One region of the Thermomonospora cellulosilytica genome, then DNA from elsewhere that is predicted to be linked to it. Evidence: riboswitches for the same ligand, from Rfam matches in the RefSeq annotation. Region 1 holds a riboswitch; each other region holds the start of a gene.

Evidence for each region. Region 1 has a riboswitch for cyclic di-AMP ahead of HNR21_RS01820 (C40 family peptidase). Riboswitches for the same ligand answer to the same signal wherever they lie in the genome.
Region 2: linked by a shared signal. The riboswitch ahead of HNR21_RS02340 (CHAP domain-containing protein) and the one ahead of HNR21_RS01820 (C40 family peptidase) in region 1 are both predicted to bind cyclic di-AMP.
Region 3: linked by a shared signal. The riboswitch ahead of HNR21_RS07185 (coiled-coil domain-containing protein) and the one ahead of HNR21_RS01820 (C40 family peptidase) in region 1 are both predicted to bind cyclic di-AMP.

The regions. Positions count from the first base shown of each region.
Region 1 is NZ_JACJII010000001.1:360,291-363,555, reverse strand. It holds gene HNR21_RS01825 (LuxR family transcriptional regulator) at 515-745, shown strand; gene HNR21_RS01820 (C40 family peptidase) at 842-1,903, opposite strand; cyclic di-AMP (ydaO/yuaA leader) riboswitch at 1,907-2,123, opposite strand; gene HNR21_RS01815 (amino-acid N-acetyltransferase) at 2,254-2,760, shown strand; gene HNR21_RS01810 (RDD family protein) at 2,769-3,265, shown strand, end outside.
Region 2 is NZ_JACJII010000001.1:481,886-485,150, forward strand. It holds gene HNR21_RS02335 (DUF1330 domain-containing protein) at 1-89, opposite strand, end outside; gene HNR21_RS02340 (CHAP domain-containing protein) at 327-1,346, opposite strand; cyclic di-AMP (ydaO/yuaA leader) riboswitch at 1,349-1,488, opposite strand; gene HNR21_RS02345 (glycoside hydrolase family 5 protein) at 1,690-3,117, opposite strand; gene HNR21_RS02350 (carbohydrate ABC transporter permease) at 3,167-3,265, opposite strand, start outside.
Region 3 is NZ_JACJII010000001.1:1,467,860-1,471,124, forward strand. It holds gene HNR21_RS07180 (serine/threonine-protein kinase) at 1-1,361, shown strand, start outside; cyclic di-AMP (ydaO/yuaA leader) riboswitch at 1,586-1,726, shown strand; gene HNR21_RS07185 (coiled-coil domain-containing protein) at 1,730-2,680, shown strand; gene HNR21_RS07190 (winged helix-turn-helix transcriptional regulator) at 2,756-3,250, opposite strand.

The DNA.
Region 1 (3,265 bases):
GTGCCGTAACGCACCATGACCATGCGCCGATCATCGACGCCGGGTGGTCGGGGACACGGAAAGGGATGGGCGGAAGAGGCTCGACATGACCCATTCCGGACACGACCGCCTCCGCCCCGGCGCGTACGGCACCACCCGGCCCGGGTCCCGGCGGACGCCGGCTCCCGGCCCGGGTCCTCCCCGCACGCCGCGGGCGCCACGGGCCCGGCGGGGTCCTCTCCCTGAATGGTTACCCAACGCCGCCCGCGCGCGCCACACCTCGGGGGCATCGGCCGAATTCGGCCACATCGGAGCCGGTGAACGCTCCGATGCATCTGATCCGCCGGGAGAACGGCGCCGCCGCTCTCCCACAACCGCACATTACGCGCACCCAGTCGGCTGTTGTGGGCCGGTCGACAACTCCCTCACCCCGCAACCAGCGCGTACCGACCAAGGCCTACCCGTACCTGTGCGGCACCCGGACCGAGCCGGGTCCGCATCCCCGCGGTCATCACCACGGACGAGGGAGGACGGAGTGGAACAGGCCACACTCGCACGTCGTGGCACCGAGGAACCGCGCCTCAGCGAGGACGACATCCGGCTGCTCGCCCAGATCGCCACCGGCGTCACCGCCGATGTCGCGGCGCGCCGGCTCGAGCTGAGCGCACGGACGCTGCGGCGGCGGTTGCGGACCATCTGCGACAGGCTGGACGTGAACACCCCCATCGAGGCCGTCGTGTGGGCGGCCCGCAGGCAGCTGATCTGACGGGCGCCGGGCACGGAGCCCGGGGCCGGCGTCACGGGGGATCCGGGCGGGCGCACGACGGGGTGCGCCCGCCGCAGTGCTTCAGGCCACAGTGCTTCAGGCCACCCGGACCGCGCCCGCGTACGGGCGGCCCGCCAGCGACGAGATCTTGACCACGTCACCGGTCTGCGGGGCGTGGATGAACTTGCCGTCCCCCACGTACATCCCCATGTGGTGCAGGTCGGAGTGGAAGAACACCAGGTCGCCGGGCTGCAACTGGCTGCGGGAGATGTGCGTGCCGGCGTTCCACTGGCTGCCGGTGTAGTGCGGCAGGTTGATGCCCACCTGCTTGTAGGCCCACATCGTCAGGCCCGAGCAGTCGAACGCGTTCGGCCCCTCGGCCCCCCACACGTACGGCTTGCCGAGCTTGGACATCGCGTACCGCAGCGCCTGGGCGGCCTTCCCGGTGCCCACGACCGGCAGCTTGGCCAGCGCGCTCGGGTCCCGCTTGACGACCCGGTCGCGGACCTTCTCGTACAGCTCGGTCACTTCCTTGCGCTGCCGTTCCAGATCCGCGCGCAGCTTCTCGACCTGCGCGGCGCGGTTCTCGGCCGACTTGCGGGCCCGCTGGGCGGCCTGCATGGCCTGCAGCATCCCCTGCACCTTCACCCCCTCCTGGGTGGAGAAGTACTGCAGGGTGGCGGCCTGGTCGAGCACCCGCTGGGGGTCGCCGCCGCTGATCATCGCCACCGCCGGGTCCACGCCGTTCTGCATGTAGCTGCTGGCCGCCAGGCTGCTGACCTTCTGGCGGATCTCCTCCAGCGCCTCCTCCTGCCGCCGGGCGTTGGCGGCGGCCACCTGGGCGGCCCGCCGCGCCTGCGACAGCTGGACCTTCAGCCCGTTGTACTTCTCGGTGAGCTGCTCGAGCCGGTCGGCGAGCTTGAACGCCTGGTCGGTGAGCTCCTTGGTGGAGGGCTCCGGCTCGGCGTGCGCCGGACCCGCCGGGACGAGCGCCGAGGCCGCCAGCACGGTCCCGGCCAGCCCGGCCAGCACGGTGGTCCGCCACCGGCCGCGGGCGGCGCGGGGTGGGCGTCTGCCTCCTCGCCCGGCCGGACGGGCCGCGTCCCGCGGGGCGGATGGGGGACCCTGCGGATCGGGTTCGGGGCGGATGGACTCCACTCGGTCTCCTCTCCTGGTCCGCCTACCGGGTTAGCTGACGGGTTCGGGCAAGGAGAGCCCTACCGCGGTCGGCGCGCCGGGCGCCGGAGCGGACTCACCCCAGGGGCGCACCCTCCATTGGGTCCGACGGAGCGTTCGCTCCTGCCTGCCCAGGGGCATCAGATGGGTCCCCGGCTCCGCCGGGCATCGGGGCGCCCGACGGACTCGGCGGTCTCAGCACAGGACGCGCTGATGTCAGCGTCGCAGACTAACGGAGTCCGCCGACCCTGCCAACAGGAACGTCCGAAGACCCAGCTCGGCGGGGCACCGGCACAACGGCGGGCCGCCGGGACCGATACGCTCCCCTGTTCGTGGAGGTCACGATCAGGCGGGCGCGAACGGCCGACGTCCCGGCGATCCGCCGGCTCATCGACAGGTACGCCGGCGACGGGCGGACGCTGCGGAAGTCGACCGTGACCCTCTACGAGGACGTGCAGGAGTTCTGGGTGGCCGACGACCGCGAGCTCGGCGTCGTCGGCTGCGGTGCCCTGCACGTGATGTGGGAGGACCTCGCCGAGGTCCGCTCCGTCGCGGTCGACGAGCGCTGCGGCGGCCGCGGCATCGGGCACCGGATCGTGACCCGGCTGCTGGAAACCGCACGGGAACTCGGCGTGCGGAGGGTGTTCTGCCTTACCTTCGAAGTGGAGTTCTTCCGCCGTCACGGCTTCCGCCCGATTCTGGGCACTCCGGTGTCGCCAGAGGTGTACGAAGAACTCCTGCGTTCTTATGACGAAGGCGTGGCCGAGTTCCTCGATCTCGACCGCGTCAAGCCGAACACCTTGGGCAACACCCGGATGCTGCTACGCCTGGAGGAGTGACCGAAGCGATGAGCGACCCGTACCGCGGGGGACAGCCCTACAACCCGCACTGGCAAGGCGGAAGCCCCCCGGGGCAGTGGCAGCGGCCGCCGCAGACGCAATGGCAGCCCCCGGCCCATCACGGCGGCGGGTACGGCGGTTATGACCACGTTCCGGCGGGCGGCCTGCCGCTGGCGCCGATTGTGCGGCGGGCGGGCGCCCGGCTGATGGACAACGCCCTCGTGGCGGTGTTCGGATTCGCGCTCGTGCTGCCGATCGCGTGGGGCGTGATCGGGTTGGACGCGCCCGGCAGCGATACCCGTACCGAGGGCGGCGTGTGGAACTGGCCGATCATCATCACGCTGTTCGTGGTGCTGGCGGTGCTGCCTTTCCTCTACGAGGCGGTCCAGCTGGCGTTGTGGGGGCATACGCTCGGCAAGCGGATGCTCGGGATGAGCGTCGTGCGCGACGACGGCGAGCCGATGACGATGACGCAGGCGGTTTGGCGCGCGGCCGTCAACAACAT
Region 2 (3,265 bases), 120 kb from region 1:
AAGCGCAGCAGGTTGAGCATGACCACCGGACCGCCGGGGTCCTCGTCCATGAGCCGCTTGAGGTCCTTGCCCGTGGGATCGACCGCCATGACGCCCTCCTCGTCGTCGCCGAACGGCGTTCAGTCTGGCACGGGCGGGCCGGCGGGCGGCGATGAGGGCCTGTGGGGCGGCCTGCTTTATGGAAGTTCGCAACCAGGACGGTCGGCGTGTTGTCTCCCGGCACAGTCGTGCACGCCGCCGAGCGGTTCCCGGTCGCGGGCCTTCGAGGCGTTCGAAGGCTGACCCGGCCGGGCCTGACGGGGAAGAGGGCCCGGCCGGGTAGCCGGTCAGCGGACGGCGGCGCCGTGTTCGGACTCGGCGATGATCGAGTCCCAGAACTCCAGGTCCTCGGTGTCCATCCGGGAGATCTGGCCCCAGAACTCGCGGTCCTCGGCCTCGGCCGCGACGGCGGCGCTGACCAGGGGCATCGCCACGGTCTGGGCGTCGGCCGCGGTGAGGTCGGCGGGGGCGAGGTCGGCGGGCAGTTCCACCGGGGCGCGGTGGTGGCGGCCGCGCTTGCGGAGCCGGACCGGGGAACTCGTGGGGAGCTTCGGCGCGGAGAGCGCCGGGAGCCTGGCCGGGAGGCGGGTCAGGACGCTCCTGCCCACGGCGAGCGCCACGGTGCCGGCGACGGCGACGGTCAGGACGTCGGCGAACACCGGTGCGTCCGGGACGGGCGGGAGGAGGCCGTCCCGGGCCTCGCCGACGCCCTGCACGGGCCTGCCGCCGGTGTCGCCGCCGATCTGCTCGACGGAGGCGGGGGCGGCGTGCTTGGGCCGGTACTTGACGGCGGTGTCGCCGGAGCGGGAGCCGCCGCCGATGACCTCCTCGACGGAACGGCCGGGGACGTGCACCTTGGCGGGGTAGCCGTAGCCCACGATGTTCTGGGGGGAACGCACCTGCCGCTTGAGGTAGATGCCGTCGCTGTTGGCCTCGATGGTGTGGATCCGGTCGCCCTCGACCTTCTCGACGATCCCCACGTGGTCGATGTTGTCGATGCTCTTGGTGCCCGACCAGTCGAAGAAGACGATCGCGCCGGGCTCCGGCTCGGTGCCCCAGGCGCCCTTACGGGCGAACCACTGGGCGTGGAAGACCGTGTAGGCGAACTGGCCCGCCCATTCGGTCACCCCGGCCTTGTCGGCGGCCCAGGCCAGGAACATGTCGCACCAGGGCGCGGTGGCGAAGTAGGAGCTGTTGTCGACGTTCTTGCCGTACCAGTCGCCGTACTTTGTGTACCCTCCCGATTTCTCCGTGTAGCCAAGCTCGGCCTTGGCGATGTCGAGCAACTTTTCCCCGATGGGATCCATGCGCTCTCCTTCGAGACCGCCTACCGGGTTAGCTGACGGGTTCGGGCCAGGAGTCGCCCTACCGCGCACGGCGGATTCACCCCAGGAAGCGTGGGTCCCCGGCTCCCGCGGCGCGATGTGAGGGGTTCGGCGCCGCCGGGACTCGGCGTCCGATCCGCACCGCCCGGGATGGCGGTTACCGACGGACCGGTATCACGGAAAGGTACAGACCTATTAAAAATAGGACAACCTGGATCAAGGAGCCCCAAAGGTAAAATCACTCAGCGTGGCGACTGCGTCGCCCAGCGCACGGAAGCCCGGGTGACCGGACCGGCGGCCCGCCGGTCCGGCCGTCCCCCGAGCCTCAGCCCGCGCGCAGCGCGCCGGACGAACCGGCCTCCTGCGGCCTGCACCGCTCGGCCAGGATCCGGGCCAGCGGCTCGCGGCGCACGCACGCGGCGAACGAGAACGAGTCGGCCAGCGCGTCCAGCTCCCCGTCGTCCAGGCCGCGGAACAGCTCGGCGTACTCCACGGTCAGCGGCTGCGAGAACAGGATGTGCCGTACCAGGTCCTCGGTGTACTTGCGGCGCCCGAACGGATAGGGGTCGTAGTCCGGGAACTGCTCGTCCATGAACGCGTGCAGCGGATCCACCACATGCCTGATGCCCTCATCGGTCGACCCCCAGTGGTCCGCGCCCAGCCGCGCCTTCTTCGCCATGAAGTCGCCGAACCGCCGCGCGTACGCGCTGTCCGGCGCGATGTGCACCAGCCCCTGCAGCCCCACGTCCTTGTAGGTCCACAGCGACCAGCCCGCCTCGTGGGCGTCGTAGATGTCGAGCTGGTCGCGCAGGATCTGGTACCGCTGCTCGTCCCGCTCGGGGTCGCCGGTGTAGACCGGGCCGAACTCGCCCACCCAGATCGGCGTCCCGGTGCGGCGCTGGTACTCGGACCGCTCCAGGAACTTGCGCTCCAACTGGTCGCGGTCCACCCACACGCCCTCGGTGTAACCCGGGTACGGCCCGCCGTACACGAACCCCGCCAGCGCATAGTCGTGGCAGGTGTAGACGGTGTTCTCCCACGGGTCCCCGAACATGTCGAACCGGGTCGAGTAGGTGTTGCCGTCCAGGAAGATGACGTGCCGCGGGTCCACCTCGCGGACGGCCTGCACCAGCCGGGCGTAGAACGGCCCGATGATCTCCCCGGTCGGGTCGGCGGGCTCGTTCAACAGGTTGTGCCCGGCCACCCACGGGTTGTCGGCGTACCGTTCGGCCATCACCCGCCACAGGTTGACCAGCCGGTCCTGGAAGTGCCGGTGCTCCCAGAACGCCGGCAGGTGGGTGGGGTTGTCGCTGTGCCAGTGGTGGTTCTGGCAGCCGGGCGCGGCGTGCAGGTCCAGCACCGTGTAGATGCCGTGCCGGGCGCACAGGTCGATCACCCGGTCCAGGTGCGCGAACCCCTCCTCGAGGATCTCGAACGGCGCCCGGTCGTCCTCGAAGTGCCGGTAGTTCAGCGGGATCCGCACGCAGTTCAGCCCCAGCGAGGCCAGGAACGCCGCGTCCGCCTCGTCGAAGAACACCGTCAGCAGCCGGTCGAAGAAGCGGTGGTAGCGCTCCTCCCCCAGCACCTGGCGCACCGTCCGGCGCATCAACGTCTCGTTGGCCGGATAGCCGGTGATGAAGTTCTCCATGTTGAGCCAGCCGCCGAGCCCGACGCCGCGCAGGCGCACCGGGGTCCCGGAGCCGTCGACGAGCCGGGCGCCGGCCACCCGGAGGAAACGCTGGTCATCGGTCATGAGCACTCCGTTTCTCGAACACGTTGTCGCCCGCCGTCCGGCAGAGGCGTCACTTGCCGAACCCGGCGGTCAGCCCGCTCACCAGGCGGCGGCGGCCGATCGCGTAGAACAGCAGCACGGGCAGCACCGACAGCGTCATGGCCGCCAT
Region 3 (3,265 bases), 1.1 Mb from region 1:
AGTACGTCGAGGGCCCCTCGCTGCAGGGCCTGGTCGCCGCCGAGGGCCCGCGCGGGGCCAGCGCGCTGGAACGGCTGGCGATCGGGACGGCCACCGCGCTGACCGCCATCCACCGGGCCGGGGTGGTGCACCGCGACTTCAAGCCCGCCAACGTGCTGCTCGGCAGCGACGGCCCCCGGGTGATCGACTTCGGCATCGCCCGGGCCATGGACCTCAGCGGGCTCACCCTGGCGGGCGGGGTGCCGGGCACGCCCGCCTACATGGCCCCGGAGCAGCTCAGCGGGACCGAGGCGGGCCCGGCCGCCGACGTGTTCGCCTGGGGCTCGACGATGCTGTTCGCCGCGTCGGGGCGGATGCCGTTCGGCGACGACACGGTGCAGGCGGTGATCCAGCGGATCCTGTACGACGAGCCGGACTACTCGCCGCTGCCGGAGCCGCTGCGCGGGATCGTGCGGGAGGCGATGGCCAAGGACCCGGCCCGCCGCCCGACCGCCCGGCAGTTGCTGGACCGCCTGCTGGGGCAGGAGAGCCCGTCCGTCGCCACCGTGCCCGAGCCACTGGTCACCGAGGCCCGGTCGCTGGCCGCCGAACGCCCGCCGCGGCCCGCCCCGCCGCCCCTGCCCGCCGCCGAGGAGCCCGCGCCGCCCACGGTCGCCGACCCTCCGTACGCGCCGCCCCAGCCGCCCCGGCCGGGGGAGACCGCCGTGCTGGGCGCGCCGGTGTTCCCGTCCGGCGAGCCCGGCGGTCCGGGTCCGGACGACCGGCCGGGGCAGCCGCCGCTGATCCCGTGGCAGCAGCCGGCCGCCGCCGACCCGACGGCGGCGTACCCTCCGGTGCCCCCGGTCCCCCCGGCGAGCGCCGCGCCGCCGCGTCGCGGGGGCGCCAACCGGCCGCTCGGCGTGCTGATCTCGCTGGCCGTCGGGGTGCTGGCGGGCATCGTGATCATCGCCCTGGTGCTGTGGCCGCAGCTGCGCGACTCCAGCCCGGCGGGCGGCGCCTCCGGGACGTCCCAGCAGGCCGCCGACAACCGGCCGGTCAGCAGCATCCCCGAGGCGTTCGCCGGGACCTGGAGCGGCACCGCGGTCAACTCCAGGCGGGGGGCGTCGTTCCAGATCCGGGTCACCTTCCAGGCGGGCGAGACCGTTGCGCGGGCCGTCTACCCGCGCGGCTGCCAGTGCACCCTCACCCTGACCCGCGGCACCGGCAGCCGGCTGGAGATGACGCTCAGGCCGCAGCCGCCCTGCAAGACCGTCACCCCCGGGGACGTGGTGGTGACCCGCAAGCCGAACGGCCGTCTGGAGTACGCCTGGGCCCGGACCGGCACCACGCTCAGCTACCGGGCGGACCTGACCAAGGGCTGACACGGGCCGTCACCGCCGCGGGGCGGGGTGTGAACGTTCTCACGTAGGATGGCCCGGCCACAGGTGAGAGCACAGGTCGATAAGCGGTCATCGAGGTCATAGCGACTGCCGCTGCGCAAGGGGTTTAATCTTGGCGAAGTGCACTTCGGTGTCATACGGTTCGCTCACCGGCCGAACGCCCGCGGCGTCCGGCCGTCGGCATGCCGTAGGGACGCCGGCAGCCTAATCCCGCGGTGCCAGCCCGCCGCGGGAACCGGGGACCCAACGTAGATCCGGGGTGAACTCACGGCCCGTCCGGCCGCGACAGGGCCGACCTCCCGGTCCGAACCCGTCAGCTAACCCGGTAGGCGAACAAGAGAGGAGAGCACGTGGAGACCCCTGACTCCACTCGTGGCACCCGTGCGCCGCGGCGCGGACTCCGGCGCACGGCCCTGGCGCTCGCCGCGGCGGCCGGGGCGTTCCTGCTGACGTCCTCCACCTCGCCGGGGGCGATGGCCGCGGAGCCGGGGGGCGCGGCCAAGGTCCGCCAGCTCACCAGGGAGATGCAGAAGCTCGAGAAGGAGTACGGGGGCAACCTCGAGCAGCTGCGCGACGCCCGGCGCGACGCCAACAACGCGCTGAAGAAGGCCCAGGTCCTCGGCAAGGACCTGGAGGAGGCGCGGCGGGTGGTGGCCGAGATGGCGGCCACCCAGTACATGAGCAACGGCGTCGACATGACGGTGCAGATCCTGGCCAGCGACGACCCCAACCGGCTGCTCAGCAACGCCTCGCTGGCCCGCCATCTGTCCGAGCAGAAGGCCGCCAAGGTCCGGGAGATCGCCGTTCTGGTCGGCCGGCAGGACCAGGCCCGCAGGGAGGCCGAGGCCAAGATCAAGAAGCTGGAGAACGACATCGAGGAGATCTCCAAGCAGCGCGAGCGGGTCAAGCAACTGCTGAAGAAGTACAAGCCGGAGTCCCCGCTGGTCGGCGCGGGCGGGATGACCCCCCGGATGATCAAGGTCAAGAACGAGATCGAGGCCGAGCTGGGCCCCTTCCCGATGATCGGCTGCACCCGCCCCGGCGACCCCCTGGACCACGGGTCCGGGCGCGCCTGCGACTTCATGGAGAGCACCGCGGGCCGGATGCCCTCGTCGGACCGGCTGGCCCACGGCGACGCGGTCGCCCAGTACGCCATCAACAACGCCTCGCGGCTGGGCATCAAGTACATCATCTGGAAGCAGCGGATCTACGACCTGCGCAGCCCCGGCTGGAAGACCATGTCCGACCGCGGCTCCATCACCCAGAACCACTACGACCACGTGCACATCTCGGTGTTCTGAGCACTAGCCGCTGGTCTTCGACGCCCCGGCCGGGTTCGCCCGGCCGGGGCGTTTCGCGTTCCGCGGCGCGGAAGGTCAGCGGAGGGCGGCCAGGGCCTGGTGGGCGATGGCGTCGCGTTCGGCGGCCTCGCGGCGCTGGGCCTCCCGTTCGGCGGCCTCGCGGGCGTCGTAGGCGGCGCGGGCGGCGGCGATCTCGTTCTGGTGCTCCTCGGTCCAGGTGACCAGGGCCTGGATGGTGGCGTGCAGGGTGCGGCCGAGGGGCGTCAGCTCGTAGTCGACCCGGGGCGGGACGGTGGGGTGGACGGTGCGGCTGATCAGGCCGTCGCGTTCGAGCTGGCGGAGGGTGCGGGTGAGCATCCGCTGGCTGATCCCGTCGATCTTGCGGCGCAGCTCGGTGAAGCGCAGGGAACGCCGGTCCAGCAGGGCGATCACCAGCAGCGACCACTTGTCGGCGATCCGGTCGAGGATCTGCCGGACCTCGCAGTCCTCACGGGTGTCCCACTGGAAGGCCTCCTGGTCGGGGCCGGTACCACAGCAGTTACCAGGGGACTTCGAAGTGCCTTCTTCCATGACTCCTCATGGTGA